Regions from separate parts of the Tsukamurella soli genome, predicted to be linked through region 2. Evidence: riboswitches for the same ligand, from Rfam matches in the RefSeq annotation. Region 2 holds a riboswitch; the other holds the start of a gene.
What was found. Region 2 has a riboswitch for thiamine pyrophosphate ahead of thiC (phosphomethylpyrimidine synthase ThiC). Riboswitches for the same ligand answer to the same signal wherever they lie in the genome.

Region 1 (14,436 bases), on a different contig from region 2:
CTCGACGCCGGTGTCGGGATCCCCGCGGCGTCGCTGATCGGCGGCCTCGCGACCGGGATGGTGGTGTATCTGCTCGCATTCCGCGGCGGCGTCGACGGGATGCGGCTGATCCTGATCGGTGTCGCCATCACGTCGCTCACCACTGCGCTCACGACGTGGATGATCGTGCGCGCGCAGCTGACCGACGCCGCCCGGGCCCAGACCTGGCTGGTGGGGTCGCTCGACGCACGCACGTGGTCGCAGGTCGGCTCGAGCGCGACGGTGGCGGCGGTCGCCGCGCTACTCGCGCTCGGTTCGGCCTTCGCGCTCCGGGCGATCGCGCTGGGTGACGACGTTGCGCGGGGGCTCGGTGTCCGGCTCACCCTGACGAGGGGACTGCTGCTGCTCGCGGCCGTGCTCCTCGCCGGCGTCGGTGTCTCGGCGGCGGGGCCGATCGCGTTCGTCGCGTTCGTCTCGCCGCAGGTGGCGATGCGACTGACCGGGCTGCCGACACCGCCGCTGATCCCCGCGGCCCTGACCGGCGCCCTTCTGCTGACGGGCGCCGACCTCGTGTCCCGCCTGCTGCCGACGCCGCTGCCGGTCGGCATCGTCACCGCCGCGGTGGGCGGCCCGTTCCTCGTGTACCTGCTGGTCCGCGCCAACCTGAAGGTGTCCAAGCGATGAGCCGAATCACGGACCAGGGGTCGATCGCCGAGCAGCGCCCGGACCGGGGCGATGTCGCTCCGTCCCGGCTCGGCGCCCGGTCGCTGGTGGTGGGCTACGGCGCGGAACCGGTGATCGACGGCCTCGACATCGACATCCCCACCGGTGGGGTCACCACCGTGATCGGGCCCAACGGCTGCGGCAAGTCGACGCTGCTGCGCACCCTGTCGCGCCTGCTGAAGCCGCAGTCGGGCACCGTCGTCCTGGACGGGCACGACATCGCAAGGCTGGGGACCCGCGACGTGGCGACCCGACTGGGGCTGCTGCCCCAGTCACCGTCGGCGCCCGAAGGGCTCACGGTGGCCGATCTGGTGGCCCGCGGCCGGCACCCGCATCAGTCGTGGCTGCGGCAGTGGTCGTCGGACGATGCCGACGTGGTGGACGACGCGCTGACCCGCACCGGTGTGCGGGATCTCGCGGACCGTCCGATCGATGCGCTCTCCGGCGGGCAGCGGCAGCGGGTGTGGATATCGATGACTCTCGCGCAGGGCACCGACCTGCTGCTGCTCGACGAGCCCACCACGTACCTCGATCTGGCGCACGCGCTGGACGTGCTGGACCTGGTCGGCGAGCTGTCCGACGGGGGCCGGACCGTGGTGATGGTGCTGCACGACCTCAACCTGGCGGTCCGCTACAGCGACCATCTGATCGTGATGAAGGCGGGCGCGATCGTGGCGCAGGGGCATCCACGCGATGTGATCAGCGAGCGGCTGCTGCGTGCGGTCTTCGGCCTCGCGTCGCAGGTGATCGACGACCCCGTGTCCGACCGCCCCCTGATCGTGCCGATCGGCCGCCGCCACACTGCGTGACCACCGATCACCACAGGGTGCGTGGGCGGATGGCGTTCGCCAGGTCGACCAGCGCGTGCCGCTGCCGCTTGCGCTCGGCGAGCGCGGCGAGGTCGCGGAGCGCCTGCTCGGTGGCGGCGCGCAGCCCGCGTTCGGTCATATCGTGTTCCAGGAACAGGGGCTTGTCGTCGAGCCGGCCGTGCTGGTTGCGGTGCTGCACCCAGCCGAGCGTCACCCCCAGCACCAGACCGCGCAGCTGTAGCCGTCGCCACTCCGACTTGGGCAGCGTCTTGAGCCGCCGCGCGGCCTCGCGCAGTTGGTCCTCGGTCACCTCGCCGAGGTCGCGGCCGTGCACCAGGGTGACCACCGTGGAGCAGAGTGCCGCCGTGTAGTGCCGGCTCGTGGACGGCACCTGGTCGAGGACCTCGACGGTGCCGACCACGTCGCCCGCCGCCCGCCGCATGCGTGCGGCACCGAACGCCGCCGACACGATGCCGCGGTCGGTGCGCCACACCAGCTCGTACCGCTCGCGCGCTCGCATGAGCCACGCCGCATGGTCGGATTCGCCGTTCTCGAAACAGAACTCGGCCGCGACGGCGGCCGCCAGCTTGGGTGCGGCCTCGCCCGGGGTCTGGTCGGTGACCGCCTCGAAGTAGTCGTAGGCCTCGGGATATCGCCCCTGCATCAAGGCGGTCTCGCCGCGATACCAGTCCACCTGCCAGCGGTGCGGTTCGCGATCCGCGAGTCGGGCGAGCATGTCGGCGGCCTGGTCGACCTCCCCCAGCTCGAGGTGGGCGCGGGCCTCGGCCAGGTCGATCTCGACTGTGCTCTTCATGGTCGACCGCAGCTCGGCGAGGGAATCGAGGATCTGCGTCGGGTCGCTGCGCATCGTCAGCGCCAGCACCCCGGCGGCCGGATCGGCGGGGTTGGCGATCGGAATAGGCAGCGCCGCAAGAACTTCCGCGGCCACTAGGCGGTCGTCGTGGAATTCCGGATCGGGGTCCACCGCGCGCAGGATCCGCTCGATGCCGAACGTCGAGCGCTGCGGCGTGAACACCACCGACAGGCCCGGCCTCGGCTCGCCCGATTTGGTGGACAGGCACTCTCGCAGCACGCCGAGCAGTTGGTCGGTGAGCTCGGCCGCCGAGGCGAACCGCCGCGCGGGCATAGGGTCGATCGCCTTGACCAGCAGGCGGTACAGCGAGTTGTATCGCGCGAGGTTGGGCTCCTCGGCGGGCGTGGGCAGCCCGTCGGTGTACCGGCCGCCCTTCATCGGGATGTGCGCTACCAGCACCGCGAGTGTACGACCCACCGTATACACGTCGGAGGCCACCGTCGGGCCCGTCGTGGCGATCTCGGGCGCCTGGAAACCCGGTGTCCCGTAGATGTATCCGTATCCGCCCAGCGGCGCGACCGCACCGAGGTCGATCAGCTTGACGTCCTCCTCGCTGATCATGATGTTGTCCGGCTTGAGGTCGTTGTATGCCAGGCCCAGCGAGTGCAGGTAGCTCAGCGCCGGCAGGATCTCCAACACGTAGGCGATGGCCTGCTCCACCTCGACCTGGGTATCCGTTTGCGCCAGAATGTCTTTCAAGGTCTTGCCGGGGACGTACTCCATCACGATGTACCCGATCAGGGTGCCGTCCGGGTCGGGGTGCTCCACGAAGTTGTAGATCTTCACGATCGACGGGTGGGTCATCTCGGCCAGGAACCGGCGCTCCGCTACCGCGACCGCCTGGGCCTGCGCGTCCCCCGTGTTGAGCAAGCCCTTGAGTACCACCGGCCGGTCGACCACATTGAGATCGGTGGCGAGGTAGATCCAGCCCATGCCGCCGTGCGCGATGGCGCCTTGGATCTCGTACTGGTCGGCGACGATATCGCCCGGCTGCAGCGCCGGCGCGAACGAGAACCGTGCGCCGCAGTGGGGACAGTTGCCCAACAGCCTGCCGGACGCCCCGTCCTCCGTGCGCCCCACGGGCTTGCGGCAGTTCCAGCAGAACCGCCTTCCCTCGTCGACGATCGGGTTGGTCTTGATGGCCTCCGACGGGTCCACCGCGTCGATCCGGGGCACCTCGACGAGGCCTCCGCCGACGCGCCGGCGCCCCGACAGCCGCGTCGTGGGCATGCCCAGCGACGCCATCCGATTGGTCGCCAGCGTCCGCCCGGTCGCGATCCCGCGATCCGTCTCGCGGGTGGCGCTCGGCCCGGCGGGACGGGGAGGTTGCGGGCGCGGCTCGGGCCTGGGCTGCGGCGCCTCGGGCGGGGCGACGACCGTGACCTGCGTCCCGACCGGTGGCAGCCCGTCGTCGGTCTCATCAGGCGCCTCGATCCCGGTGGCTTCACTCTCCGTCGCGGCGGGCTCCCGGGTCTCGGTGGCATCGGTCCACACCGGGACGTACGCGGCGGCTTGGGTCGGCACGTCCGGGACCTGCGCACCGTCGTCTCGGCGGTCGTCCTGCGCGCCCATCAGGGCGCGCTCGTGTAGGTGGCCGCCGGGGGCGACCACACGGGCCCCAGGGTCGCGCCGAACCACTGGTTGTACAACTGCATCCAGGTGCCGTCCCGTTCGATCTGCAAAAGCACTGCATTGACGAAACGCACCAGATCGACGTTCTGTTTCCCGACCCCCACGGCGTACGGGTCCTGCCCGAGTACCGGCCCCGTGATCGTCACGTTGGGGTCCTGCGAGACGAGGCCGGCGAGCACGGCGTCGTCGCTCGACACGGCATCCGCCTGGCCCTGCTGCAGCAGCACCAGGCAGTCGGGCCAGGAGTCCACCGCGATCACCCGCGCGCTCGGCACGGCGCGGCGGATCCGCACGAGCGAGGTGGTGCCGCGCATCTCGCACACCCGCCGACCCGACAGGTCGCCCACCGTGTTGACCGGCTGGCTGCGGGGCGTCAGCACCCGCTGATTCGCGAGGTAGTACGTGGCCGAGAACGCGATGTCCTTCGCGCGGTCACACGTCGCCGCCATCGTCTTCACCACGATGTCCACCGCGCCGGACTGGAGCGCCGAGACGCGATCGTCGTCGCCCGCGAGGATCTGGAACTGGATGTGGGTGTCGTCGCCGAAGATCGCCTGGGCGATCTGCCGTGCGATGGACACGTCGAAGCCGTTGATCGTCCCGGTGATCGGGTCGCGGTACGCCAGCAGGTTGGAGCCGATGTCGATGCCCACGATCAGCCGCCCGCGCTGCAGGATCCTCGCCATCGTGCTGCCGGCAGGCATCTGTCCGGGCGGGGGCAGCGCGCTCGGGAGCGGGCTGGCGGGGCACATCGTCACGTCCGCCGGGAGCGGGGTGTTCTGCGGGATCTGCGATGCGTTCCCCGGCTCGGGCAGGGAGAGCGAGGTGACCAGGTCGTCGGGGGAGTCGGGTGCGGGCACCACACAGGCGCCGACGGTGACCGCCACCCCGGTCAACAGGGCGGCGAAGCGGGCTCGGGCCGGGCGGGTCACCGGTACTCCCGGATCCGCGGGTAGTACCCCACCCCGATGCCCGCGACGGCGACGCAGGACAGGACGAACGCGCCGGGGCCGGAGTACGCGATCGACGCCCGCGCGGTGTTCACATTGTCGCGATACAGGGTCCGGGCCCGATCGATGGCGGTGGTGAGGTGTGTGTCGAGGGACTGGTAGGCGAGCGCCGCGGACCCGGGATCGGTGCCGACCGCCAGCCGGGTCGCACCGACGTAGTCGCCGGAGTTCTCGTGTTGGAGGATCTGTCGGTGTGCGCTCGCCCAGAGCGTCGCGGCGGACCGTGCGGCGTCGACCTCGGTGGCCACGGACTGGTCGGACCGGCCGACCTTGGACAGGCTCGCCAGCGCATCGTCCAACGCCCCGCTGAACGAGCCGGACGCGGCGGAGGTGTCGCCGCCCCGCTGCACCAGCGCCATCGTCTCCATCGAGCGGGCCTTCTGGGTCAGCGTGCGGGCGTTCGTCAGGCTGTCGACCGCGTCGGCGCCCTTGCTCTGCGCGAGCGCCGAGAACGACACGGACGTGAGGCTCGCGATCGCGACCCACAGCAGCGCCACCGTCATCGCCGCCCCGGCCACGAGCAGTCCGAGGTTGAGGGTGCGCCGGGTCCGCCGGGCCAGCTGCCGGTGCGCGAGCAGCAGCGACCCGAGCGTCACGATCAGCGCACCGTAGAGCGCGTAGGGCGGGTCGGCGAACTTCTCGTGCGACGCCCGTAGACCCGCGTCCTCCTGGTGGTAGAACTGCTCGGCGGCGGGCAGCATCGTGTTCTGCATCAGCGTCGATGCGGACGCGAGGTAGGCCGCGCCGACCGCGTTGTCCTGTCGGTTGTTCGCGCGGGCGGTCTCGACCAGCCCGGTGTACACCGGCAGGGTGGTGGCGATGGTGTTGAGGTCGTCGTGCGCCTGCTGCTCGGCGGGCGGCAGGCTGGTGGCCGACGTGACCACGGCGCGCCCGGCGGTGGCGATGGCTGCGAGATACGAGCTGAGTAGTGCGTCGTTGTTGATCCCGCCCGCGATGAACGCCGCGTTCGCGGAGGCGTTGGCCGTGGACAGCGAGCTGTACAAGACCTGGGACGCGTTGGCGCGCGGCTCGAAGTCCGCGAGGTTGCTGCGCAGGACGTCGGTGCGGCCCAGCTGACCCGCTGCCGCGAACCACCCCACGAAGAGGCACATCGCCGCCAGCACGAGTGCCGACGAGACGAGCTTGCCGGGGCTCGACACCAGGAACTCACGGAGTTCCGCCAGCACCGAGGACTCGCCGATGGTCCGCCGGAACGGATACATCCGCCGGATCGGGTACAGCTGACGGTACCTGGACGTCTCGGCCGTCACGGTCGCGCCAGCCCTTTCCTCGTTCTCGTCCTCGTGCATCTCTCGGACCCGCACGGGTGCAGGTCACCTCCGACCATATCGCCATCGCTCACCGCGGGCGCGGCATTACACGTCGGGTCTCGGCGTGGCGACCGTGCCGGTACGGTTGACCCATGATCGGGGACGGGAACGGCTGGGTTCGGGACCCGGACGGGTCCCGCTACTGGGGCCGGTTCGGGGCCGCGGGCCTGCTGGTGACGGCGGGCGCCGTCGCCGACGGGACGGCGGAGGACGGGCCGGTCGTACTGCTCCAGCACCGCGCGGCCTGGAGCCACCAGGGTGGCACGTGGTCGGTGCCCGGCGGGGCGCGCGACTCGCATGAATCGGCCTCCGACGCCGCCCTGCGGGAAGCGGGCGAGGAGGCCGGGTTGGACCCCGCCGCCGTGCAGATCATGTCGGAACTGGTCACCGCCCGGTCGGTGGCCGGGTGGACGTACACGACGGTGCTCGCGCGGGTCGAGGGCCGACCGGCGTTGATCCCCAACGCCGAGTCCCTCGAACTGGCGTGGGTGCCGCTCGACACCGTCGACACCCTCCCGCTGCACCCCGCGTTCGCGGCGGCGTGGCCGCGGCTGCGTCCCATGGTGGCTGGCGCGCAGCCGGGTTGAGCCCGAGTCAGGCGTGCGCTGGACGCCGGTGCATGGCCGCGCCGGCGACGAGCGCCCGCACGGCGGACTGCCCCGGGTCGGGCGCGATCGCGAACGACCAGCGGGCCGCCGTGTCGCGGGTCGCGGACACGCTGCGGATGAACGTCGCGACACCCTCGGCGATGTGGATCTGATGGAACTCGACGGCTTCCACGTCCAGCCCGCTCTGGTACAGCAGGTCGGTGGCGGCGCTGATAGGGCCGGTACCCCGGCCGGTGGCGGTGGTGCGGGCACCGTCGGCGGTGAGGGTGACGGTGACCTCGACGGCGCCGCCCGGCCGCGGCCGGCAGGTGAGCGACTCGAGGGTCACGTCGGCGGGCAGCGAGTATGCGTCGCGGAACGCAGGCCAGGTGAGGCCGCGCGCAGACTGGCGCAGGCCGCACGGCAGGGATTCGCCGAAGCGGTCGGCGAACGGGTCGGTGGAGGTCAGCTCGGTGACGGTGATGGTCATGGCGATTCCCGGTCTTTCAGGGGGAGACGAAGGAGCGCAACCGATGGGAGGTTGGAGGCTACGGCGACGGGGCCGACTGCACACGCGAGGATCCCGCAGCAGGGGATCGGTCGCGGTCAGCCCCTGCTACGGCGCTTTACGAGAAGAAGTCGGGCCGTGTGCTTCATCGCCGCCGAGATTAGACGTCCGTTCGTGGGCGTGCAACCACCTTCGCGGGGCGGCGCGGGGAAGTTCGCGAATCGTCACCCCGCTGCCACCGAATAGTCCCCTGCGCGTTGCCTGTTCGCCTGTCGTAGACCCCGCTGTGAGCCTGTTGTCAGGTCGTCGTCAGCCCGGCTCGGAGGGCGTCTGCGAGCTCGCGGGCCGCGGCCTGCGGGTCTGCGGCGGCGGTGATCGCCCGGACCACCACCACCCGCCGCGCGCCCGCAGCCAGTACCTCCGGCAGCCGCGCGAGGTCGACGCCGCCGATCGCGAACCACGGCCGCGTGGGCGTCGCTGCGGCGGTCGCGCGCACGAGATCGAGCCCGGGCGCGGGGCGGCCCGGCTTGGTGGGGGTGGGCCAGCACGGGCCGGTGCAGAAGTAATCGACGCCGGGTTCGACGCCGGCCGCCTGTGCTTCGGTGACGGCGTGCGTGGACCGGCCGATCACCACGTCGGGGCCCACGAACTCGCGTGCGTGGCGGACGGGCAGATCGTCCTGGCCGAGGTGCAGCACGTCGGCGCGCGCCGCGCGTGCGATGTCGGCGCGGTCGTTGACGGCGACGAGCGCGCCGTGCTCGTGGGCCAGCTCGCGCAGCGCGCCGACCAGCTCCACCTCGGCGCGCGCCTCCAGCGGCCCGAACCGCCGCTCCCCGGCCGAGCCCTTGTCGCGCAGCTGCACGATGTCCACACCGCCGCGCAGTGCAGCGGCGACGAACTCGAGCAGGTCGCCGCGTTCGCGGCGGGCGTCGGTACACAGGTAGAGGGCGGCGCGCGCGAGGCGCTCGCGGGGATCGGGTGCCATGGGCCCCGACAGTAGCCGTGCGCTCCGCCCCGGGGAGTAGGCTGACCCCCGGAAACACACGGGAGCCGCGGCCCGCCCCTCGGGGGCGCCCTCGGGGCTGAGAGTGGGGCGGGCGTGTCCCTGACCGTCAGACCTGATCCGGGTAATGCCGGCGCAGGAAGGGGGAGTGGAATGACTACTGTCGCCGTCGTCGGCGCGGGCACCGTCGGCCTGTCCGTGGCGTGGGTGCTGGCGCAGTCGGGCTGCGATGTCACGGTGCGCGATCCTGCGCCCGGATCCGGAGCGTCGTGGGTGGCAGGCGGGATGATCGCCCCGTACTCGGAGGCGTGGCCCGGCGAGGACGAGCTGGTGCACCTGGGTGTCCGCTCGCTGCGGCTGTGGGAGGGGTTCGCGGACGCGCTGGCACCGTACGCGGACGGTGCCATCGTGACCGCCCGCGGGACCGTCTGGCTCGCAATGGACGACGGTGACGCGCAAGATCTTTCGACGATGATCGCGTGCGCGGTCGGGGTGGGTGAGTCGGGCGGACTCGTGGCCGCCCCGCCGTCGGTCGCCCTGCGCGACGTCCCCGGTGCAGCGCGTCGGGTCAGGGCGGCGGCGCGCGCGCCGCAGGAGATCGCCGTCGACAACCGGATCGTGCACCGCGCGCTGGTGGCGGCGTGCGCTGCGGCCGGGGTCACGACGGTGGCGCAGCGCGTCGGTGCGCTCGACGACCTCACCGCGGACCGCGTGGTGCTGTGCGCGGGTGCGGCGTCCGACGAGCTGTGGCCGGGGCTCGGCGTGCGGCCCGTCAAGGGAGAGGCGGTGCGCCTTACCGCGCGCCGCATGTGCCTGCCCCCGCCGCCGGTCACGGTGCGTGCCAAGGTGAACGGGCGTGCGGTGTATGTGGTGCCGCGGGCCGACGGGGTGGTCGTGGGGGCCACCCAGTACGAGTCCGACGACGACACGACCCCGCTGGCCGGTCCCGTCGTGGACCTGCTGGCCGACGCCTTCGCCGTGCTGCCCTACCTTCGGGAGTACGACCTCGCCGAGGTGCGTGCCGGGCTGCGACCGGCGACCGCGTCGAACCTGCCGGTGATCCGCGAGCTGGACGAGCGGGTGATCGCCGCGACCGGGCACGGCCGTAACGGCATCCTGCTCAGTCCGGTGACGGCACAGATCGTGCGGGATCTGATCGTGGGCGAACGTGATACGGCCGGCGTGGAACCGATCGGAGAGGGAGTGACGGCGTGGAGCTGACGGTGAACGGTGAGGACCGGCAGGTCCCGGAGGGGACGACGGTGTCGGGCCTCCTCGCGGCCCTGGGGCTGCCGGAGGACGGTATCGCGGTGGCCGTGGCGGGCGAGGTACACCCGCGGTCGCGCTGGTGCGAGGTGCTGCCCGCATACGCCGACGTCGACGTGCTGACGGCGGTTCAGGGTGGCTGATCCGGTGGTCTCCGACGTCGCCGACCGGCTGAGGATCGCCGGCCGCGAGTTCACGTCGCGGCTCGTGACGGGTACCGGCGGCGCTGCCAACCTCGAGCATCTCCGGGCCGCGCTCGTCGCATCCGGCACCGAGCTGACCACTGTCTCGCTGCGCCGCACCAGCATTGCGGCCGGGGGTGGGGTCCTGGAACTGATCCGCGACCTGGCGATCACCCCGCTCCCCAACACCGCCGGTTGCCTCACCGCCGCCGAGGCGGTACTCACAGCGCGCCTCGCGCGCGAGGCGCTGGGCACCGAGTGGATCAAGCTCGAGGTGATCGGCGACGATCGCACCCTGCTCCCCGATGGCCCCGAACTGCTCACCGCCGCAGAAGAACTGGTCGCGGACGGGTTCGTCGTGCTCCCGTACACCAACGATGATCCGATCCTGGCGCGCCGCCTCGCCGATGTCGGCTGCGCCGCCGTGATGCCGGCGGGCTCCCCGATCGGTACGGGCCTCGGGATCCTCAACCCACACAACATCGAGATGATCGTCGCCGCAGCGGAGGTGCCGGTGATTCTCGACGCCGGGATCGGTACCGCCAGCGACGCCGCACTCGCCATGGAGCTCGGCTGCGACGCGGTGCTGCTCGCATCCGCGGTCACCCGGGCGGCCGACCCCGCGGCGATGGCGCGGGCCATGCGGCTCGCGGTGGAGGCGGGGCGCTTGGCGTGCGGCGCGGGCCGGATCCCCACGCGGCGCTGGGCGCAGGCGTCGTCGCCCGTGGACGGACGACTGGGCACGCCGGTCTGCTGACCGCAGGTCGCCGTGCGGGATCGCCGGTAGGATCGGCGGCATGCCAGGCCGCGTGACGATCGAGTACTGCACCCAGTGCAACTGGTTGGCGCGGGCCGCATGGGTCGCCCAGGAACTGCTCACCACGTTCGCGACCGATCTGACGGAGGTCGCGCTGGTGCCCGGCACGGGCGGCGTGTTCCGGATCGGCGTCGACGGCGATCCGGTGTGGGATCGCAAGGCGGACGGCGGCTTTCCCGAGCCCTCGCAGCTCAAACGCCTGGTCCGCGACCGGGTCGCGCCGGGCCGTGACCTGGGCCATGCCGACCGGGCGCAGTGATTCGCCGCTGGATCGCCATCTGCGGGCAGCTGACGCAGGGGATAGCCGGGAACACTCCCATGGGGAACGTCAGGCCCGGCGCACCCACTCCAGCACCGCGTCGGTCTCAGCCGTCGACCCGATCGACATGCGCACCCCGGCGGCGCACGCCTTCACCGCGATCCCGCCCTGCGCGAATCGCTCGGTGAGGGCCACCGGGTCGTGGGTCGGGAGGTACAGGAAGTTGGCGTGCGACTTCAGCGGCGGTAGGCCGACCTCGCGCAGTCCCGCCGCGAGCCGCTCCCGGTCGGCGACGATCCGTGCCACGCGCCGCCGGGTCTCGGCCACGGCGGCCAGTGCCACCGGCACGGCGACTTCGGCGGCCGCCCCCACCGCGAACGGCAACTCGACCGCGCGGATCTCCTCGATCGGCCGGCCGGCGCCGAAGGCGTAGCCGACCCGCAGCCCCGCGAGGCCGAACGCCTTCGAGAACGATCGCACCACTACCAGGTTCGGGTGCGTGGCCGCGAGTACCCCGGACCGTAGCGGATCGGGACCCGAGGCGGCCTCGGCGAACTCGAGGTACGCCTCGTCGAGGATCACTCGGACGTGCTCGGGGATCGCTGCGACGAACCGCGCGAGGGCGGCGGCGTCGACCACCGACCCCGTCGGATTGTGCGGTGAGCAGACGATCACCGCGAACGTGCTCGGCGTGACCCCCGCGGCGAGGGAATCGAGGTCGACGCCACCGTCGGACCCGACGCGGATCCCGCGATACCGCAGCCCGCGCGCGGCGGCGAGTAGCGGATAGCCGTCGAATGTCGGGGTGGCGCCGACGATCTCGTCGCCTGGGGTGGCGGCCTGGAACAGCTGGTCGAGCACCCCGGTAGCGCCGGCGCCCACCGCGACCCAGTCCGCGGGCATCCCCGCGTGGACCGCGATCGCGGCACGCAGGCGGTCCGTTCGGAACCCCGGGTAGCGGTTGGCGGTCGCCGCCCACGAACGCAGCGCGCGCGCCACCGTCGGCGTCGGGCCGTACGAGGACTCGTTGAGCGCCAGTCGGATCGAGGGGCGCCGCAGGTCTGCTGGGCGACCGGCGCCCAGCAGACCGGTCACGGTCGCCCGCCGAACCGGAGTAATGCCGCCGCGGCGAAATCACCGGCGTGAGCGAACGCGCTGAGCATGACGGTCTGGCCGGCCTTGATGCGGCCGTCCGTGATCGCGACGTCGAGGTTGTGGGGTACGCCGACCGAGAACAGGTTGCCGCACTCGTCGAAGGTGTCCGCGTGCTGCTCGGCGGGCAGCTCCAGCGCCTCGCGCCAGTTGCGGAGGAAGATCCGGTTGGGCTGGTTGGTGATCAGCCAGTCGATCTCGGGGCCGCGCAAGCCCCGGCGGGCAGCGGCTTCGAGTGCCATCTCGGGTACCAGCCGGTTGCCGCGCGCCAACACCTTGGAGATCTTCGACTCGGTGAAGCCGACGCTCATCTGTCCCTCGCCGGGTTCCCAGTATCGGCGGTGCGGCTCGATCGCGGCTGTCATGTCGCCCGCGTACTCGCTGTGCTGGCGGCACACGACCTCGAGTATCTCGGTGGGGCCATCGGTGGTGATCAGTGCAGCGCTGGCACCGTCGCCGGGGATCGAGGCCTGGGACAGGCTGCGCACCCGGTCCTGCGTGAAGATGTTCACACCGGTGTTGACGCCGTTGAGTAGCAACGCCTTCGACGCCGACCCGGCGGCGAACAGGCCACGGGTGATCTCGAGCATGAGCATGAACGCTGCGCAGCCGCCGTTGTGCAGGTCGATGGCGAGCGCCGGGTCGAGCCCGAGCCGACGGGCCACGTCTCCGCCGCAGCCGACCACCGCGACGTCGGGCAGCTGGGAGTGGCTGATCACCAGATCGACCCCGTCCAGGATGGAATCACCATGGCGTGCTGTCAGTTCCGCGATCGCCGAGCACATCATGTCGGTGTTGGTCTCGTCCTTGCCCGCGTGGTGGCGGTACTTCGGCGCCGAGAACATCCGATTGCCGGCGAGCGCGTCGTCGCCCTGGAACTGCGCGAAATACTCTGCAGGAACCCGGTTCTCGGGTAGGTATGACGCGATGTCGAACAGGGTGAGGGTCATTTCCGCATCCAATCGGGGGTGAGGGGGAGATCGTGGGAGTGGCGGTACTCGGCGATCGCCTTGAGGTTGTCGAGCTCGAGCTGGTGGCCGGCGGAGAACATGTCCCAGAAGTCGCCGACCCAGACGGGCCGCCCGGCAGGGGCCTTGTCGGGGAACGGGTTCTCCTCGTAGAACGGGTGGTGGCAGTTGGTCCACAGCACCACGGATCCGGGACGGTCGAACACGACCTGCGCATCGACGACGCGCATCAGATAGACCATCCAGAGGTGCTCGCCCTGGTCCCACGCGCAGTGGTAGTCGACGGTCATCGCGTCTGCGTTAGTGACCGTGCGCGTGTAGATCTCGGTGGCCGGCCCCAGCCGGTCCTGCGCGACCCACAGGCCGGGCTCGTCGGTCTCGCGGAATCCGCGCAGGCTGTAGGTCCACTCCTCCAGTGACCGCGTGTCGGAGAGCCAGTCGAAGAGCTCGCGCGGGGGTGCGTCGACGTAGCCCTGCACGGTGCAGAACTCGCCGAACACCTGGTGGTGCGGGTACACGGAGCGCAGGCGATCCATGATGATCGGCGTCGCAACCGGGCGGGGGTGGGACTCGATGCGGATGGTGCCGTCGATGTGGGCGAGGTCCGGCACGGGTGTCGGCTCTGCTGCAGTCACTTCTGCTCCTGGGTGGGTGGTGCCATGGGGGCGTGGTCCTGGATCAATGGCGCGAACGGAGGGATCTCGAGCGGGTCGGTGTCGATGACGAGGGCACTCGGACCGCGCGGCGCCGAGCCGAGCAGGTCGGCGGCGGTGGCCGCGACGGCGGCGGGGTCGCTCGCCGAGCGGACGTCCAGGCCGGGGAACATCGCCCGCAGGCCGGCTCCGATGTCGGTGTGCCGAAACCGGTTCACGCCCTCCACGCCCGGGAAGAAGGCGTTCTCGCGGGTCACGCACATGCCGTGGGCGTCGTTGTTGAGCACCACCAGCGTAACCGGTGCATCGTATTCGATCGCGGTGTGGATCTCCATGCCGTGCATGTAGAACGCGCCGTCGCCGGCGATGATCACGGTGTGGCTCCCGGTTGCGATGGCGGCCCCGATCCCGCCGGCGATCCCGTAACCCATGCCGCCCATGCCCAATGCCACGACGAATCGGGCACCGGTGCCGATCGGCAGGCGGTGGATGGCGGCCGCGCCCGCATTGCCGGCGTCCGCGAACACCAGCGCGTCGGGCGGGATCGCCGCAGCGAGCGCGTCGGTCGCGTCGGCGCAGGTGGTCCCGACACCGTCTGGTTGCCGTGGCTGCAGCAGCGTCGGCTGCGCGTCACTCCACGGAGGTGCCGCGCAGCCCGCGAGCTCGGCGGCCAGAGCCGCGGT
Region 2 (14,436 bases):
AGGGCGACCACGTCGCCGGGCGTGACGCCGAGAGCGGCGAGTGCCCCGGCGAACGCGTTCACTGCGGCCTGGAGCTCACCGTAGGTCAGGCTCCGTTCGCCGTCGATGATCGCGACCGCGATCAGCTCGTCGGGACGCAGGCCGGCGAACAGGTAGTCGTAGACGCCGACGTCCGGGATGTCGACGTCGGGATAGGTGCTCGTGATCGTCATCGGCGGTCCGCTTCAGCCGCGGAATGCGTCGCCGAAGATGCCGGGGAGCTTGAACCAGCTAGGCGCTGCGGCGAACCTGGTGAGTCTCTGGTTGGTGCTCTTGGCGGTCTTGGCCGTGACGAACCACGGTGGCTTGGGGAACAGCGACGCTTCGCCGTGCAGCACGGACCGAGGGAAGGGCCGGAACGGGCCGTAGATCACCGACCGCTCGGTGTCGGCGATCAGGTGGGAGTTGTGCACCACTCCGATGCCCGACCCCACGTCGTCGAGGGTGTTCCCGGGGTAGGCGCCCCAGGTGAAGGGCGCGCCGAGGAAGGCGATGGCCGACCAGACGTTGACGCCGATCGAGCCGTAGTGCAGGGCGGCCAGGATCTCGTCGAATTCCCTGCCCATGGCCCGTCTGTCCGCCGGTGCCACCGCGATGCTGGCACCGAGTGTCCCGTCGAGTCGGGTGTTGGCGAACTCCACTGCTGCCCGGAAGAATTCGGAGCCGATGCCGGGCAGTGTGGTGTGCCCGAGGACAGGCCCGAAGTATTCGGTGGTGAAGAGGTCCTGGCTCGTGGTGTCGGTGACCTCGACGAGCAGGCGCCCGGCGTGGACTTCGGCCTCGGGGTAGGACGTGGTGGCGGCGGTGAGCTTCCTGTCGGTCCCCGGGTACCACGACTCGCGCTTCGGGAGGGTGTCGAGGACGCGCCGGAGTTCGGCGAGGAACTCCTGCTTCTGCGGCCAGTCGCCCGAGAGGATGACGATCTGGGTGGCGATGCAGTTGTGCCCGGAGTTCTGCAGGCGTTGGGTGGCGATCTGCTCGGCCTGGTAGCGCAGGTCGGCTTCGGACCATCTTCCCGGGATCACGATGACCGGGGAGACTCCGCCCAGTTCGCTGGTGATGGGTTTGTCCAGCTTCGGTGCGCCCGTCTTGTCCGCGGACGAGCCCCAGACGATCAGGTCGTGGGTGATCCCGGAGCCGGTGATGTGGACGTGGTCGATACCGGCGTGAGCGGTCAGGTGGGAGCCGACCTCGGCTCCGCCGTTGACGATGCGCAGCAGGTTCGCCTCGATCAGCGGCGCGAACGCCTTCTCATAGGCTCCCAGCAGGGATCCGAAGGTGGGGTTGAGCTTGAGGATGCTGACCCGGTTGTAGGCGACCAGCTCGTAGAGCACGTCCAGCGGTCCGATCGCGGAGATGTTGCCCGCCCCGAGCACGAGTCCGACGCCGCCGTTCTCGCCGAGCCGCTTCGCCCCCAGGCCGGCATCGGCTCTCGCCCGGTCGGCGGTGATGCCGGGCTCGAGCCACACCTCGCCGGTGAACCCGTGGAACAGGGTCCATTCGAGCGGGTTCGCGGGCATGACGATGAACTTGGTGCGTTCGCCCGGAGCCCTGCCTGATCTCACGCCGTCGAGTGGGGATCTGCCCTCGGCGATCAGGGAGAGGGACTGCACCGCGGCGCCGAGTCCGGCCAAGGCGGCGTACGGCCCCGAGATCCACTCCTCGCCCTCCCACGGCCCTAGCGGCGTCCCCTTCGCGGCGACGGCGGCGCCCGCCCACTCCTGTGCTGCGTCCGCAGTGCAGCGATGGGTTCGTTGCAGCAGCGCGATGCGCTCAGGTAGGCCGAGGGTGGCCCAGTGTGCGGCCCCCTTGGTCAGGTCTTCGACCGCTGTCTCCAACTCGACCACGGTGGCGAATGTCACCTGGTATGGTGTGGGGGCCATATCGTTGCTCCTGTCATCGTCGACGAGTGGGGCGCAGCCATCGGTGGCCGCCTACGGCGCTACTACTGATCGGTGGGCTTGCCGGCGACCGGGGTGCCGCGGTACTCGGCTTCGATGCCGTCCAGGCCGCGTTCGATGATGCGGTCCAGCAGCGCCTGCCCATTCGCGTCGGCGAGCCGTCGGACCGGCCGCAGCCGGGTGACCTGGTTCAGGCCCTTCAACCCGAGCGCGAGTGCTTTGACGGCGTTCTCGCCCAGCGGATCGGGTGGTACGCCCAGGTCGCCGGGCACATCGCGGCCGGGCAGAGTCTGCACCATCTGCTCGGAGAGGATCTGACGCACCAATGCCGAGTGCACGCGCCGCGGAAGCACGAACGCCTTCATCTTCGCGGACCCGTCGATCAACGCCGCGGTCATCTCCCGGGCCTTCTCGGTACGCCCGTAGAGGAACCGGTGCTCCCGGGCCTGCAGCTCGAACTGTTCCGCGTGCGTGCGACCCAGCAGCTGGTTGTTGGCGCCCTCGATACGCGCCACCCACCGCCACATCAAGGCGAAGCTGTCAGCCTCCTCCGGAGTGACCACACCGCCCAGGTACCGAACGATCCCGACCCGGTAGGGCCCGAATATGTGCGCCGTCGCAGCAGAGGCGACCTGGCTGATCGGCATGGCGACATCGCCGAGGGGCCACTGTCCTCCGCGGAGGATGCCCATCCGGATCATCGTGTGCAAGAACCTGATCCGCACCCACTGGATCCACCGCTCGCCGCCCGGCATCATGCCGTCCACATCGAGAGCGCCCGCGAAGCCGGTCGCGGTCTCCCAGAACCGGCGCCGGTAGTCGCCGTCGCGCGCGAACCGCCCGGTGCTCCCCATGACCTCGGCTGTCGACGGGTCGATGTAAGTGAACGGCAGCCCGCCATGCATCCCGAACAGCATCCCGACCGGGTTGCGCCGCCCCATCGATGCGCCGGGCCGCAGCGTCTCGAAGTCCAGCCACGACGGCACGGCCTCGACATCGGCGAAGAACGCCACCGCCTCCGACACTCCCTCGGCCTCCAACGTCCGCGCGTTGGCATAGATGTCGCCGCCCATCAGCTTGCGCCTGCTCATCAGCCCCAACAGTGCCTCGCACAACGGGTCCCCGACGTGATTCCACGCTTCCAGGTCCACGGCATCGGGGTCGAGGTAGACCTCGGCACCGGGGTCGGCGGCCAGGGCCCGCAACTGATCCACCCGGGAGATCAGGTTCGGAGCGAGCTGAACAATGCGCATGACACTGTTATAACACATGGCCATGACAGTGTCATAGGACTCTGCGGTCGGATCACAGCACCCACTGCGACGCTAGAATCGCGCAGATGGACGGCCCCCCGAATCGTGATCGCCGTACGCAGCTCACCGCCGCGGCAGTCGACCTGTTGGAGACGCAAGGGCCCGACACGATGACCGCACGGAAGGTCACAGCCCAGGTCGGGACCTCCCGAATGGCGATCTACACCGACTTCGGCTCGATGGGAGGCTTGGTCGCGTCGGTCGTCGACCACGGGTTCACACTGCTCCTGCGAGAGCTGGAACCCAAACAGTTCACCGGGGAGCACCTGGCCGACATCTGGACCATCGCGCAGATCCAACGAGACTTCGCCCTCACCCACCGCCACCTCTACGCGGTCATGTTCGCCGCCGAGACCGTCGGTGGCTACCAGCGATCCGGGCACGACTTGGAGCAGGGCATAGAGACTCTGCGTTTCCTCCACCGACACTGCCGAGCCGCAGTCGAAGCCGGCGATCTCACGGTGGACGAACCCCGGACCGCGACCCGACAACTCTGGATCAGCATCCACGGCCACCTCATGCTCGAACTCGCCGGCTACATGGACACCGAACCCGAACCCGTGCGTTCCTTCGCACAAACAGTGGCCACCGTGATGATCGGACTCGGCGCCGATCAGACTTCGGCACGGGACGCGGTCGACGCCGGCAGACACTCGATGTGAATGCCGCCGCAGCGCGGGTCTCCCGCCCGTGACCCGGTTGCCAGGCCCCCGGCCTCAGCCTTTCAGGCGTCACCTCAGGTGCCGAGGGTGCGGCGACCGACTCATCTCCCCTCGCATCACTCCGACCCCGAGACCGTGTCGTAGAAGCCTGGATCCCGACACGGCCCAGCAGCGCCTTGACGGCTGGCGTTCAGGCGGGAGCAGTCGAGACCCGCGATTAATCACAACTTAGTGATAATATCCTTACTGTGATCGATCGCCCGGACCTACTCGCCCTCGTCGCGCCCCTCGCCCGGGCACTGCGCCGGATCGAGGACGAGTGCGCCGACGCCGAAGAACTCACGATGTGGCAGTACGCGATCCTGTCGGCAGCGGAGCAGATCGCAGCCCCCAGTCAGCGGGCGATCGCGGAGCGACTCTCCTACAGTGTCAACCGGATCGTGGGCGACATCGACCTCCTCGCCGACCGGGGCCTGGTGATCCGCGAGCGCGGAGCGGACCGCCGGGCGTACTCCCTTGTCGTCACCCCCGACGGTGCGCGGGTCACCGCCACGATCCGTGCGGCGATCCACCGCCGCGAGGACGAGCTGCTCGCGCACCTCGCGAACGCCGAACGCGCCACGCTCCGAACGCTTCTCGCCGCCGCGACTCATCACCCGGCGCACTCCACCGACTAGGACACATCCATGGACGTCACCCTGCTCGCCGCAGCGACCGGCACCGTCGCCGCATTCACCGACCTGATCACCCCTGCCGACCTCGCCCGACCGTCCCCGTGCGAGGGGTGGGACCTCGCCGACCTGCTGGCACATCTCCAGTCGGAGAACCTGAAGTTCGCGGCGGCCGCCGGGGATTCCGCGACAGTCATGAATACGACTGTGGAACAGAGCGATCCGACCTATCGCAGCTCTGCCGATGCGATGCTGACCGCGTTCCGCGGCGCCGACGACCCGACACAGATCGTCACGGTCGAGCCGCTCGGCCCGCGCCGACTCGATGAGCTCTACGCGTTCCAGGTGGTCGACACCGTCGTCCACGGTTGGGACCTTGCCACAGCACTCGGGCTGCCGTACGCGCCGGCGTCCGCCACTGTCGACCTCGCGGTTCGCGTCCTGCGCCGAGTGCCCGACGAGAGCCGCGGCCCCGGAAGGGCTTTCGGCGCCGCGATCACGGTGCCGCCGACCGGCGACCTCCGCGAGGCGCTCGCTCTCGCGGGCCGCACCACGGGAGAGCCCGGCGGTGACGCACCATTCGAGGCTTGGGCCGAGGTAGCACCGTGACCCCGTGCCGCCGTGCGCATCACGGGACGATCAGCTCGCCCGTCACCATCTTCACCACGTCCCGGTACACCTCGGGGCTGCACACACCCCCCGCTACGGCGCGCTGCCGCTGATAGGCGGCGCCCCGGCGCGGGATGTCGGCGACGGCCGCCAGCTCGCGCTCGCACCGCAACCGTCGGGCCACCGGTGCGAGCTGCTCGAGCAGGTCGTCCAGATCGTCGGTCACCAGGCGCTCGTTGTTGTCCGCGTCGAGGATCACGATCGCGTCCGTGCCGTACCGGGCGGCGCGCCACTTGTTCTCCTGCACATGCCAGGGCTGCAACTGCGGCAACTCCTCGCCGGCATCGAGACGAGAATCGAGCCACACCACCAGGCAGTGGATCAGCGCGACCAGCGCCTCGAGCTCGGCGAAGTTGGACACCCCGTCGCACACGCGGACCTCGATGGTGCCGAGATGGCACGCGGGCCGGACATCCCAGCGGATCTCGTTGAGCTGGTCGATGATCCCGGTGGTCATCTGGTCGTGGACGAAGCGTTCGAACTCCGACCACTTCTGGAACTGGAACGGCAGGCCCGCCGTGGGCAGCTGCTGGAACATCATGGCGCGGGTGCTGGCGTATCCGGTGTCGTGGCCCGCCCACATCGGGGAGCTCGCCGACAGGGCCAGCAGGTGCGGGTAATAGGTGAGCAGCGCCGAGATGATCGGCAGCACCTTGTCCCGGTGGTTCACGCCGACGTGCACGTGCACGCCCCAGATCAACATCTGCCGTCCCCACCACTGCGTGCGGTTGATCAGCTCGTCGTAGCGAGGCGATTCGGTGAGTTCCTGGCCCGACCACTGCGCGAACGGATGTGTCCCGGCGCCGAACAGGTCGACACCCATCGCATCCGTTGCGTGCCGCACCACACGCAGTGTGCCGGCCAGGTCGGCCATCGCGTCGGAAGTGGTGTCACAGATGCCGGTGACCACCTCGATGGTGTTGCGCAGCAACTCCGAGTGGACTCGGCTCCGCACTTCCGCACTCTGCGCGCGCACTCTGTCGAACAGTTCGGAGGCCCGGCTGGCCAGGTCGCCCGTCCCGCGATCGACGATCGCAAGCTCCCACTCGACACCGAGCGTCGGCCGCGCAGATGCCAAGAACGGAATGGGACGCACTCCCGTCGCTCCGCCCGCCGCGGGGTCGATGGTCAGCCGGCCTTGATCACGCCGCAGGCGATGCGAGCACCTGCGTCACCGGTGTCGAGGGTGTTCATATCCGGCACCGACTGGCCCGGGGTGATGTTGCTGTACTCGCTGGCCGGAACGTTGCCGAAGTTGTCGGCGTCGGCGTGGATCACGATCGAGGTCCCGACGCCGGACGTCAGCTCGGACACCTTGAACGCGTTGGTGGTGGTGACGGTCTCGCCGGTGCCGTTGCTGTTGACGTAGATCGACACCAGATCGCCGCTCGCCGGGTGGCCGGTGTGGCCGCTCACCTGGAAGTCGCCACCGGACGACAGGAAGGCGCCGGCAGGGCCTCCCGTGGCCGCCGTCGAGCTCGCCTCACATTTGCCCACGGAGTGGATGTGCAGGCCGTGGAAGCCGGCGGGCAGGCCGGTCGCCTTCACATCGATGACCACGACGCCGTCCTTCTCCGTGAACGTCGCGGTGCCGGCATTGGAGCCGTCGACCTTCTTCAGCGTCGCGCTGGCCGACGTGGACGTCGACGTCGAGCTCGACTCGCCGGCGCCGGCCGAGCTACCCGCATCAGCCGAACCGCCGCCGTTGAGTCCCGCCTCGGGTACCTGCTGAGCCGTGGTCACCACTGCCGGCGCGGTCGCGACCGAGGTGGCGGGCTTCTCATTGGTACTGCACGCCGCGAGTCCGGCGCCCGCCAACACCACCACTGGGAGGATCAGGGCACGGGACATACGCTTCGTCATCGAGGGCTCCTTACGTGGCCGGCTGAGATCGTGTCGAATCATATCCGCCCGCGGTGGCGGCACACGCTCGGTGGGTCGGCTACTTGACCACCACGACGACGAGGCCCTCCGCACACTGCTCGGCACCCGCCGGACGTGGCGCCGCGCTCGAGCCGTGATCGATGGCGGCGGCGACCCGCCCGGCCGCGTTCTCCTGCCCTGCGCCGTAGTAGACGACGGTGGCTCTGGGCGCCTTGCCCTTCCAAGTGGCGACCTCGCCGCGGACGGTGACGCCGGCCTTCTTGATCTCGGCGACCGCGGCCCTGGCGGCGGCGGACGCCCCCTCCTCGCTGTACACACACGCGGCCGGGGCTGCGGCCGGGGCGGACGACGGTGCCGCCGACTCGCTGGCCCCCGACGGTGCGGCGGGCGCCGTCGCCGACAGCTTGGCCGCCTGCGCGTGCAGCGCGGAGTCGGGGTCCGAATCGCGGGTCGCGACGGCGTGCCAGCCGAGGCCGGCGAACGCGATGGCCAGCGCGACGAGGATCATGATGATCGCGCGGATCGGCACCTTGCGCTGATGGTCGGTGGTACTCACGCCCGCCACCCTATACGGCGATCCGCGCGATTCCGGCGAAGCTCAATTGATCTCGAAGCCGAGCTTGCGGGCGGCGCGCGCCTTCATCCGGCTGGCGCGGACGCGCCGCAGTCGCTTCACGAGCATCGGGTCGGCGGCCAGCGCCTCGGGGGTGTCCACCAGGGCGTTGAGCACCTGGTAGTACCGGGTGGCGGACATGTCGAAGAGTTCCTTGATGGCGTCCTCTTTGGCGCCCGCGTACTTCCACCACTGCCGCTCGAACGCGAGGATGTCGCGTTCCCGCCTGGTCAGGCCGTTCTCACCACGCTCACCGGCGGCGGCGTCGCCCGCATGCGCGGCAGCGGGTGCCGTGGTCGCCGTCTCGCGCGCGGTCGCGCCGTCCATGCCACTCCCTGGGGAATCGAAGGGTTACAGCCGTGTAGTTCGGACCAATCTAACCACGCCGCGTGAACCGTGACGGCGGACTGCGGGCCGTGTCGCAGGGGCTATGCGCGCCGCGGCACGGCGCGGTGCGCCCGATGTGACGGCGCGGTGCGCCCGATGTCACGGCACGGTGCGCCCGATGTCACGGCACGGTGTCAGTACCCTTGATCCCCATGGCGATCCTCCCTATCTGCATCGTCGGCGAGCCCGTCCTGCACCGTCCGACCACCCCCGTCGACCTCGACGCGGACGGCCGGCCCGGCGCCGAGATCGTGGCCCTCCTCGACGACATGCTCGAGACCATGGACCGCGCGAACGGCGTCGGCCTGGCCGGCAATCAGGTCGGGCGCGCCCTGCGGCTGTTCGTCTACGACTGCCCCGACGACGCGATCGGCGAGCGCCGCCGCGGCGAGGTGATCAACCCCGTCCTCGAGACCAGCGAGGTCCCCGAGACGATGCCCGACCCGGACGACGACGAAGAGGGCTGCCTGTCGGTGCCCGGCGAGTCGTTCCCGACCGGTCGCGCCGACTGGGCCAGGGTCACCGGCACCGACCGCGACGGCAACCGGGTCGAGATCGAGGGCAACGGCTTCTTCGCGCGGATGCTGCAGCACGAGACCGGGCACCTGGACGGCTTCCTCTACACCGACGTGCTGGTCGGCCGCAACGCCCGGCGGGCGAAGAAGGCCATCAAGCAGAACGGCTGGGGCGTGCCCGGGCTCACGTGGACGCCCGGCACCGTCGCCGACCCCTTCGGGCACGACGATTAGCCCGGCCCCGGGCAGCCGGGTGGTGGTCCGCCGGTTGCTGCCGTCCGGTCAGGCCACGGACGTGATCGGCACGCTCGAGTCCGACGGCGACCCCCTGGTCGTCGAGCGCGACGGCGAGCTGCACTCGATCCGCCGCTCGGATGTGGTGGCGCTCAAGGCGATTCCGCCGCGACCGATCCGCAACCGGGACATCCGCGCGCTGGTGCGAGCGGAGGCACGGTGCTGGCCGTCGCTCGAACGCGCCGAGGTCGACGGTTGGCTGTGCCGGTCCGCCGGTTCGCTCCCCGGCGGCCGCGCCAACTCGGCTGCGCCACTGAGTCCCGCGGCGTCGCTCGATCGGCTCGACGGTGTCCGTGCCTGGTACACCGAGCGCGGGCTGCCGCTGCGGCTGCAGTGGGTGGACCGGCTCGCCGGCCGCGACCGCCCCGGCGGCCTCGACCGCGAGTCGGCCGTCTTCGTCGCGGACGGCGCCCGGATCGCCACCGTCAGCCCCCACGTGACGTGGTCCGACGCACCGTCGCCGGGCTGGCTGGCGCTGCAGTCCAGCTCCGCGGTGTCGGCGGACTGGGTGCGGCAGGTGATCGGCGCGGTGCGGTTCGGCGAGATCGTGCTCGACGGTGACGTCGCCGCCGCGGTGCGCCTGTCGCTCACGCGCGACGGCGATGACCCCGCGTCCGGCACGCTGTGGGCCGGCATCGGCTCGCTCGTGGTGGACGAGCGCTTCCGCCGACACGGCCTGGCGACGGACCTGCTGCGCGCGCTCGCCGCCGAGGGCATCGCCCACGGCGCGGAGCGCTGCTTCCTCGAGGTGCTCGAGAGCAACTCCCCCGCCCGAGCGATGTACTCCCGGCTCGGCTTCACGCAGCACCACCGGTACGGGTACTGGACGTCGACCGCGTTCTAGCCTCGACCACACATCAGCACCGTCCCCATCGAGCGCCGAGACCGGAGTCCTTCAGCCGCGACACGCCGCCAGCCGATCCGCTCGGTCGCCGCCGCAGGCCTCAGTGGCAGAGGCAGAACGGTCGCTCACGTCCCGTTATAGAGGCAACAGGCTACCGACTCGCTGGGCGCAGGCCCGCCAGCAGCAGCGCGACCATCCCGCGGGCGTCGTAGCGCGGATCGCGGGCGTCGATGCACAGGCTGCCGATCGCGCGCATGAAGGCGAACGCGTCGACGTCCCTGGTGACCTCACCCGCCGCGGACGCGGCCGCCAGCAGGTCGGCGCAGACGGGGACCAGCCGGTCCAGGAAGTAGGCGTGCAGGGATTCGAACCCACCGCTGTCCGACCGCATCGCCGCGGCCAACCCGTGTTTGGTGACCAGGAAGTCGACGAACACGTCCACCCAGCGGCACAGCGCCCCGTACGGGGACGGCGACTGGCCGAGCAGCGCCGGACCGGCCTCCGCGCAGGCCTCGACCTGGTGCCGGTAGACCGCGACCACCAGGTCGGCCCTGGTCGGGAAGTGCCGGTAGAAGGTGCCCATGCCGACTCCCGCCTCGGCCGCCACCTGTCGGACCGGCGCGTCCACGCCGGACCGGACGAACACGCGTGCCGCCGCGTCCAGCAGGGCCTGCTCGTTGCGGCGTGCGTCGGCGCGCTTCCGCGGGGCCCGCGCCGCGTTCATATCTCCCACTTCTCTCTCCACCCCCTGGTCGATCGGAACACCGCTCCGTATAGTAAGTGGAGCGTGGTTCCGATTAAGACGGTACCCGCCCGCTCCGCCCATCCACTCCGCCGAGGAGAGATCCCATGACCACAACGTCTTTCGGCATCGCTACAGCGCCCCAGCAGGTCTCCTACGACGACATCCTGCGTGTGTGGCGCGAAGCCGACGCCGTGCCGGCGATAGCGCACGCCTGGCTGTTCGACCACCTCTTCCCGATCGCCGGCGACCCGTCCGGACCGATCTTCGAGGGCTGGACCCTACTGTCCGCACTCGCCGCCCAGACCGAGCGACTCCGGCTTGGAATAGGGGTGTCCAGCAACAGGTTCCGACCGCCGGCGATTCTCGCGCGGATCGCCGCGACCGTCGACGTCGTGTCGGGCGGGCGGCTCGACTTCGGGATCGGCGCGGGCTCGCGACCGAGCATTCCCACGGCGCGACGCGAATACGAGGCACACGGGTTGCCGTACGTGGACGCCGACGATGCCGTCGGCAGCCTGGCCGAGGCGTGCTGGATCATCCGCCGGCTCTGGACGGCCGACGAGCCGTTCGACTTCGACGGTGCCCACCATCACCTGACCGGCGCGTGGTGCAACCCCAAGCCCGTGCAGCGACCCCACCCGCCGATCATGATCGGCGGGCGCGCGACCGCGACCCTTCGAGTCGCCGCCGAGCACGCGGACATCATCAACATCCCCGGCGAGGTCGGCGACATCGCCCGACGCAGCGCCACCCTGGATCGGTTGTGCAACGAGATCGGGCGCGACCCGGCCGGGATCGCCCGCTCTACGATCGTGCCCGTGTCCTACGACCGCCCCGGCGAGACCCGCTCGGCCATAGCCGAATTCGAGGCTGCCGGCTTCCGGCACCTGGTGCTCTCGCTGCCCGCGCCATATCCCGCCGGTGCGGCGCAGTGGGTCGCCGACGAGATCATCGGCGCGCGATAGCAGCGCGACCGAACCGAACCGTGATCGGGTGCCGGAGCCTACGCGTTCGCGGCGGCGACCAACTCCTGGTACTGCGGGAAGCGGGCGATGAACTTGCGCACATAGGTGCAGACCGGGATCACGTGGCGGCCGCGGGCAGCGGCATCGTCGAGCACGCCCCGCACCAGCCCCCGGGCGAACCCCTGCTGCCCGAACTTCTCCATGACCACCGTGTGCAGCAGGATCACGTCGCCGTGCTCGGTCACCTCGTAGCCCTCGACGCCGATCAACTCGTCGCCCGACCACATCTCGTACCGGTCCCGGACGGGGTTGTCGAACAACCGCAGCGGCTCCGCCAGCTCCATCGTGGGTGGCGGGACATCCACGGATCCCCGCTCGCCGGCTGTCTCGTTGCGCGCCATATCGACCTCCTCCGCCAACCGCGCGACCATCGACTCGACCATCGAGCCGCCCGGTGTGACATCCATCACTGTCACCGCCAGGCTACGCCCGGTCGCCATGGTGCGCGACATATGCGCCCGCGGCGCGTCGGGCGCTGAGGTCCGGAACGCGGCGCGATGTGGCGCAGACCTCCCCCGCACCGCCGGAGTGGGCTACCCTCGGTAACGCAAGCCACACGGGAGCTCGTCGCACGAGCTGAGAGGACGCCTGACGCGGGCGTCGACCGTATGAACCTGTCCGGGTAATGCCGGCGTAGGGAGTCAGGAGCCCTGCTGTGCCCAGTCCACACACCACCACGACCGTCACCGACGTCACCTGCGGCCCCATCGAGGGGTCTAGCAAGCAGTACCGCGCCGTCGGCGGAATGCGCGTCCCCTTCCGGCGGATCGCGCTGACCAACGGCGACCACCACGACGTCTACGACACCTCCGGCCCGTACACGGAGTACCCGTCGGCCGACGACGTACACGACCTACGGACCGGCCTGCCCAAGACGCGGGACGTCTGGCAGCGCCCGGCCCCCGTCACGCAGCCCGACGGTGGCCGTGCGTCCACCCAGTTGGCTTGGGCCCGTGCGGGAGTCGTCACCGACGAGATGCGCTACATCGCCGCACGGGAGGGCTTCGACCCGGAGTTCGTGCGCGATGAGGTCGCGATCGGCAGGGCCGTCATCCCCGCCAACCACCGGCACCCCGAGTGCGAGCCGATGATCATCGGGAAGGCGTTCGCGGTCAAGGTGAACGCCAACATCGGCAATTCGGCCGTGACCAGCTCGATCGCCGAGGAGGTGGAGAAGATGGTGTGGGCCACCCGGTGGGGCGCCGACACCATCATGGATCTCTCGACCGGCAAGGACATCCACGAGACGCGCGAGTGGATCATGCGCAACTCGCCGGTCCCCGTCGGCACCGTCCCTATCTACCAGGCGCTCGAGAAGGTCAAGGGCGATCCCACCAAGCTGACGTGGGAGGTGTACCGGGACACCGTGATCGAGCAGTGCGAGCAGGGCGTCGACTACATGACGGTGCACGCGGGCGTGCTGCTGCGGTACGTGCCGCTGGCGGCGAACCGGGTCACGGGCATCGTCAGCCGCGGCGGCTCGATCATGGCCGCCTGGTGCCTGGCCCACCATCAGGAGTCGTTCCTGTACACCAACTTCCGCGAGCTGTGTGAGATCCTGCGCGACTACGACGTCACCTTCAGCCTCGGTGACGGGCTGCGCCCCGGTTCGATCGCGGACGCCAACGACGCCGCCCAGTTCGCCGAGCTGCGCACCCTCGGCGAGCTCACGAAGATCGCGAAATCGTATGGCGTGCAGGTGATGATCGAAGGACCGGGCCACGTCCCGATGCACAAGATCGCCGAGAACGTGCGGCTCGAGGAGGAGCTGTGCGAGGAGGCACCGTTCTACACCCTCGGCCCGCTCGCGACCGACATCGCACCCGCGTACGACCACATCACCTCCGCTATCGGCGCGGCGATGATCGCGCAGGCCGGCACCGCGATGCTCTGCTACGTCACTCCCAAGGAGCACCTGGGCCTGCCGAACCGGGACGACGTCAAGGTCGGCGTGATCACCTACAAGATCGCCGCCCACTCGGCCGATCTCGCCAAGGGACACCCGGGCGCGCAGGCCCGCGACGACGAACTGTCCAAGGCGCGCTTCGAGTTCCGCTGGGTGGATCAGTTCAACCTGTCGCTCGACCCGGACACCGCCCGGGAATACCACGACGAGACGCTGCCGGCCGAGCCGGCGAAGACCGCACACTTCTGCTCGATGTGCGGCCCCAAGTTCTGCTCGATGCGGATCAGCGCGGACGTCCGCGCATATGCGCAGGAGCACAACCTGGTGACCCAGGAGGACATCGACCGGCAGATCGCCGCAGGCATGGACGCGAAGTCGGACGAATTCGTGGCCGCGGGCGGCAAGGTGTACCTGCCGGTCGTCTCCTGATGACGGACCCGCGGACCCTGAGGCTGCCCGCGCCCGCGCGAGGCGAGACGCCCGCGCGGGTGCTCACCATCGCCGGCTCGGACTCCGGCGGCGGCGCCGGGATCCAGGCCGACATGCGCACCTTCGCGACACTCGGGCTACACGCCTGTGTCGCGGTGACGGCGGTGACGGTGCAGAACAGTGTCGGGGTCTCGGGTTTCAGCGAGATCGCCCCCGACGTGGTGGCGGCCCAGATCCGGTCGGTGGTCGGCGATATCGGCGTGAGCGCCGCCAAGACCGGCATGCTGGCGTCCACGGCGATCATCGAGGCGGTCGCGGCAGCGGCCGACGAGGTCGGAATCGGCCGGGACCACGCCGTCCCGCTCGTCGTCGATCCCGTTGCGGCGTCCATGCACGGCGACCCGCTGCTCGCGGCGGACGCCCTGGACGCGGTGCGCACCGTGCTGATCCCGCGCGCCACCGTCGTGACCCCGAACCTCGACGAGGTGCGGCTGATCACGGGTGTGCAGGTCACCGACGCCGAGTCGCAGCGGAGCGCG

Region 1: linked by a shared signal. The riboswitch ahead of thiO (glycine oxidase ThiO) and the one ahead of thiC (phosphomethylpyrimidine synthase ThiC) in region 2 are both predicted to bind thiamine pyrophosphate.

The regions. Positions count from the first base shown of each region.
Region 1 covers NZ_BAABFR010000016.1:2,185-16,620, reverse strand. The annotation lists gene ABD908_RS07165 (FecCD family ABC transporter permease) at 1-663, shown strand, start outside; gene ABD908_RS07160 (ABC transporter ATP-binding protein) at 660-1,511, shown strand; gene ABD908_RS07155 (serine/threonine-protein kinase) at 1,519-3,957, opposite strand; gene ABD908_RS07150 (glutamate ABC transporter substrate-binding protein) at 3,957-4,949, opposite strand; gene ABD908_RS07145 (hypothetical protein) at 4,946-6,352, opposite strand; gene ABD908_RS07140 (NUDIX hydrolase) at 6,451-6,945, shown strand; gene ABD908_RS07135 (alpha-isopropylmalate synthase regulatory domain-containing protein) at 6,953-7,435, opposite strand; gene thiE (thiamine phosphate synthase) at 7,752-8,438, opposite strand; TPP riboswitch at 8,510-8,615, shown strand; gene thiO (glycine oxidase ThiO) at 8,610-9,677, shown strand; gene thiS (sulfur carrier protein ThiS) at 9,668-9,865, shown strand; gene thiG (thiazole synthase) at 9,858-10,661, shown strand; gene ABD908_RS07110 (Rdx family protein) at 10,702-10,980, shown strand; gene ABD908_RS07105 (pyridoxal phosphate-dependent aminotransferase) at 11,050-12,075, opposite strand; gene ABD908_RS07100 (3-oxoacyl-ACP synthase III family protein) at 12,072-13,082, opposite strand; gene ABD908_RS07095 (SRPBCC family protein) at 13,079-13,735, opposite strand; gene ABD908_RS07090 (thiamine pyrophosphate-binding protein) at 13,732-14,436, opposite strand, start outside.
Region 2 covers NZ_BAABFR010000053.1:12,516-26,951, forward strand. The annotation lists gene ABD908_RS16175 (AMP-binding protein) at 1-212, opposite strand, end outside; gene ABD908_RS16180 (aldehyde dehydrogenase family protein) at 225-1,922, opposite strand; gene ABD908_RS16185 (oxygenase MpaB family protein) at 1,985-3,193, opposite strand; gene ABD908_RS16190 (TetR/AcrR family transcriptional regulator) at 3,280-3,915, shown strand; gene ABD908_RS16195 (MarR family winged helix-turn-helix transcriptional regulator) at 4,164-4,592, shown strand; gene ABD908_RS16200 (TIGR03086 family metal-binding protein) at 4,602-5,195, shown strand; gene ABD908_RS16205 (glutamate--cysteine ligase) at 5,215-6,351, opposite strand; gene sodC (superoxide dismutase[Cu-Zn]) at 6,384-7,118, opposite strand; gene ABD908_RS16215 (LytR C-terminal domain-containing protein) at 7,198-7,695, opposite strand; gene napA (nucleoid-associated protein NapA) at 7,738-8,079, opposite strand; gene ABD908_RS16225 (peptide deformylase) at 8,292-8,888, shown strand; gene ABD908_RS16230 (GNAT family N-acetyltransferase) at 8,884-9,792, shown strand; gene ABD908_RS16235 (TetR/AcrR family transcriptional regulator) at 9,944-10,516, opposite strand; gene ABD908_RS16240 (LLM class flavin-dependent oxidoreductase) at 10,642-11,502, shown strand; gene ABD908_RS16245 (GNAT family N-acetyltransferase) at 11,541-11,969, opposite strand; TPP riboswitch at 12,109-12,219, shown strand; gene thiC (phosphomethylpyrimidine synthase ThiC) at 12,218-13,897, shown strand; gene thiD (bifunctional hydroxymethylpyrimidine kinase/phosphomethylpyrimidine kinase) at 13,897-14,436, shown strand, end outside.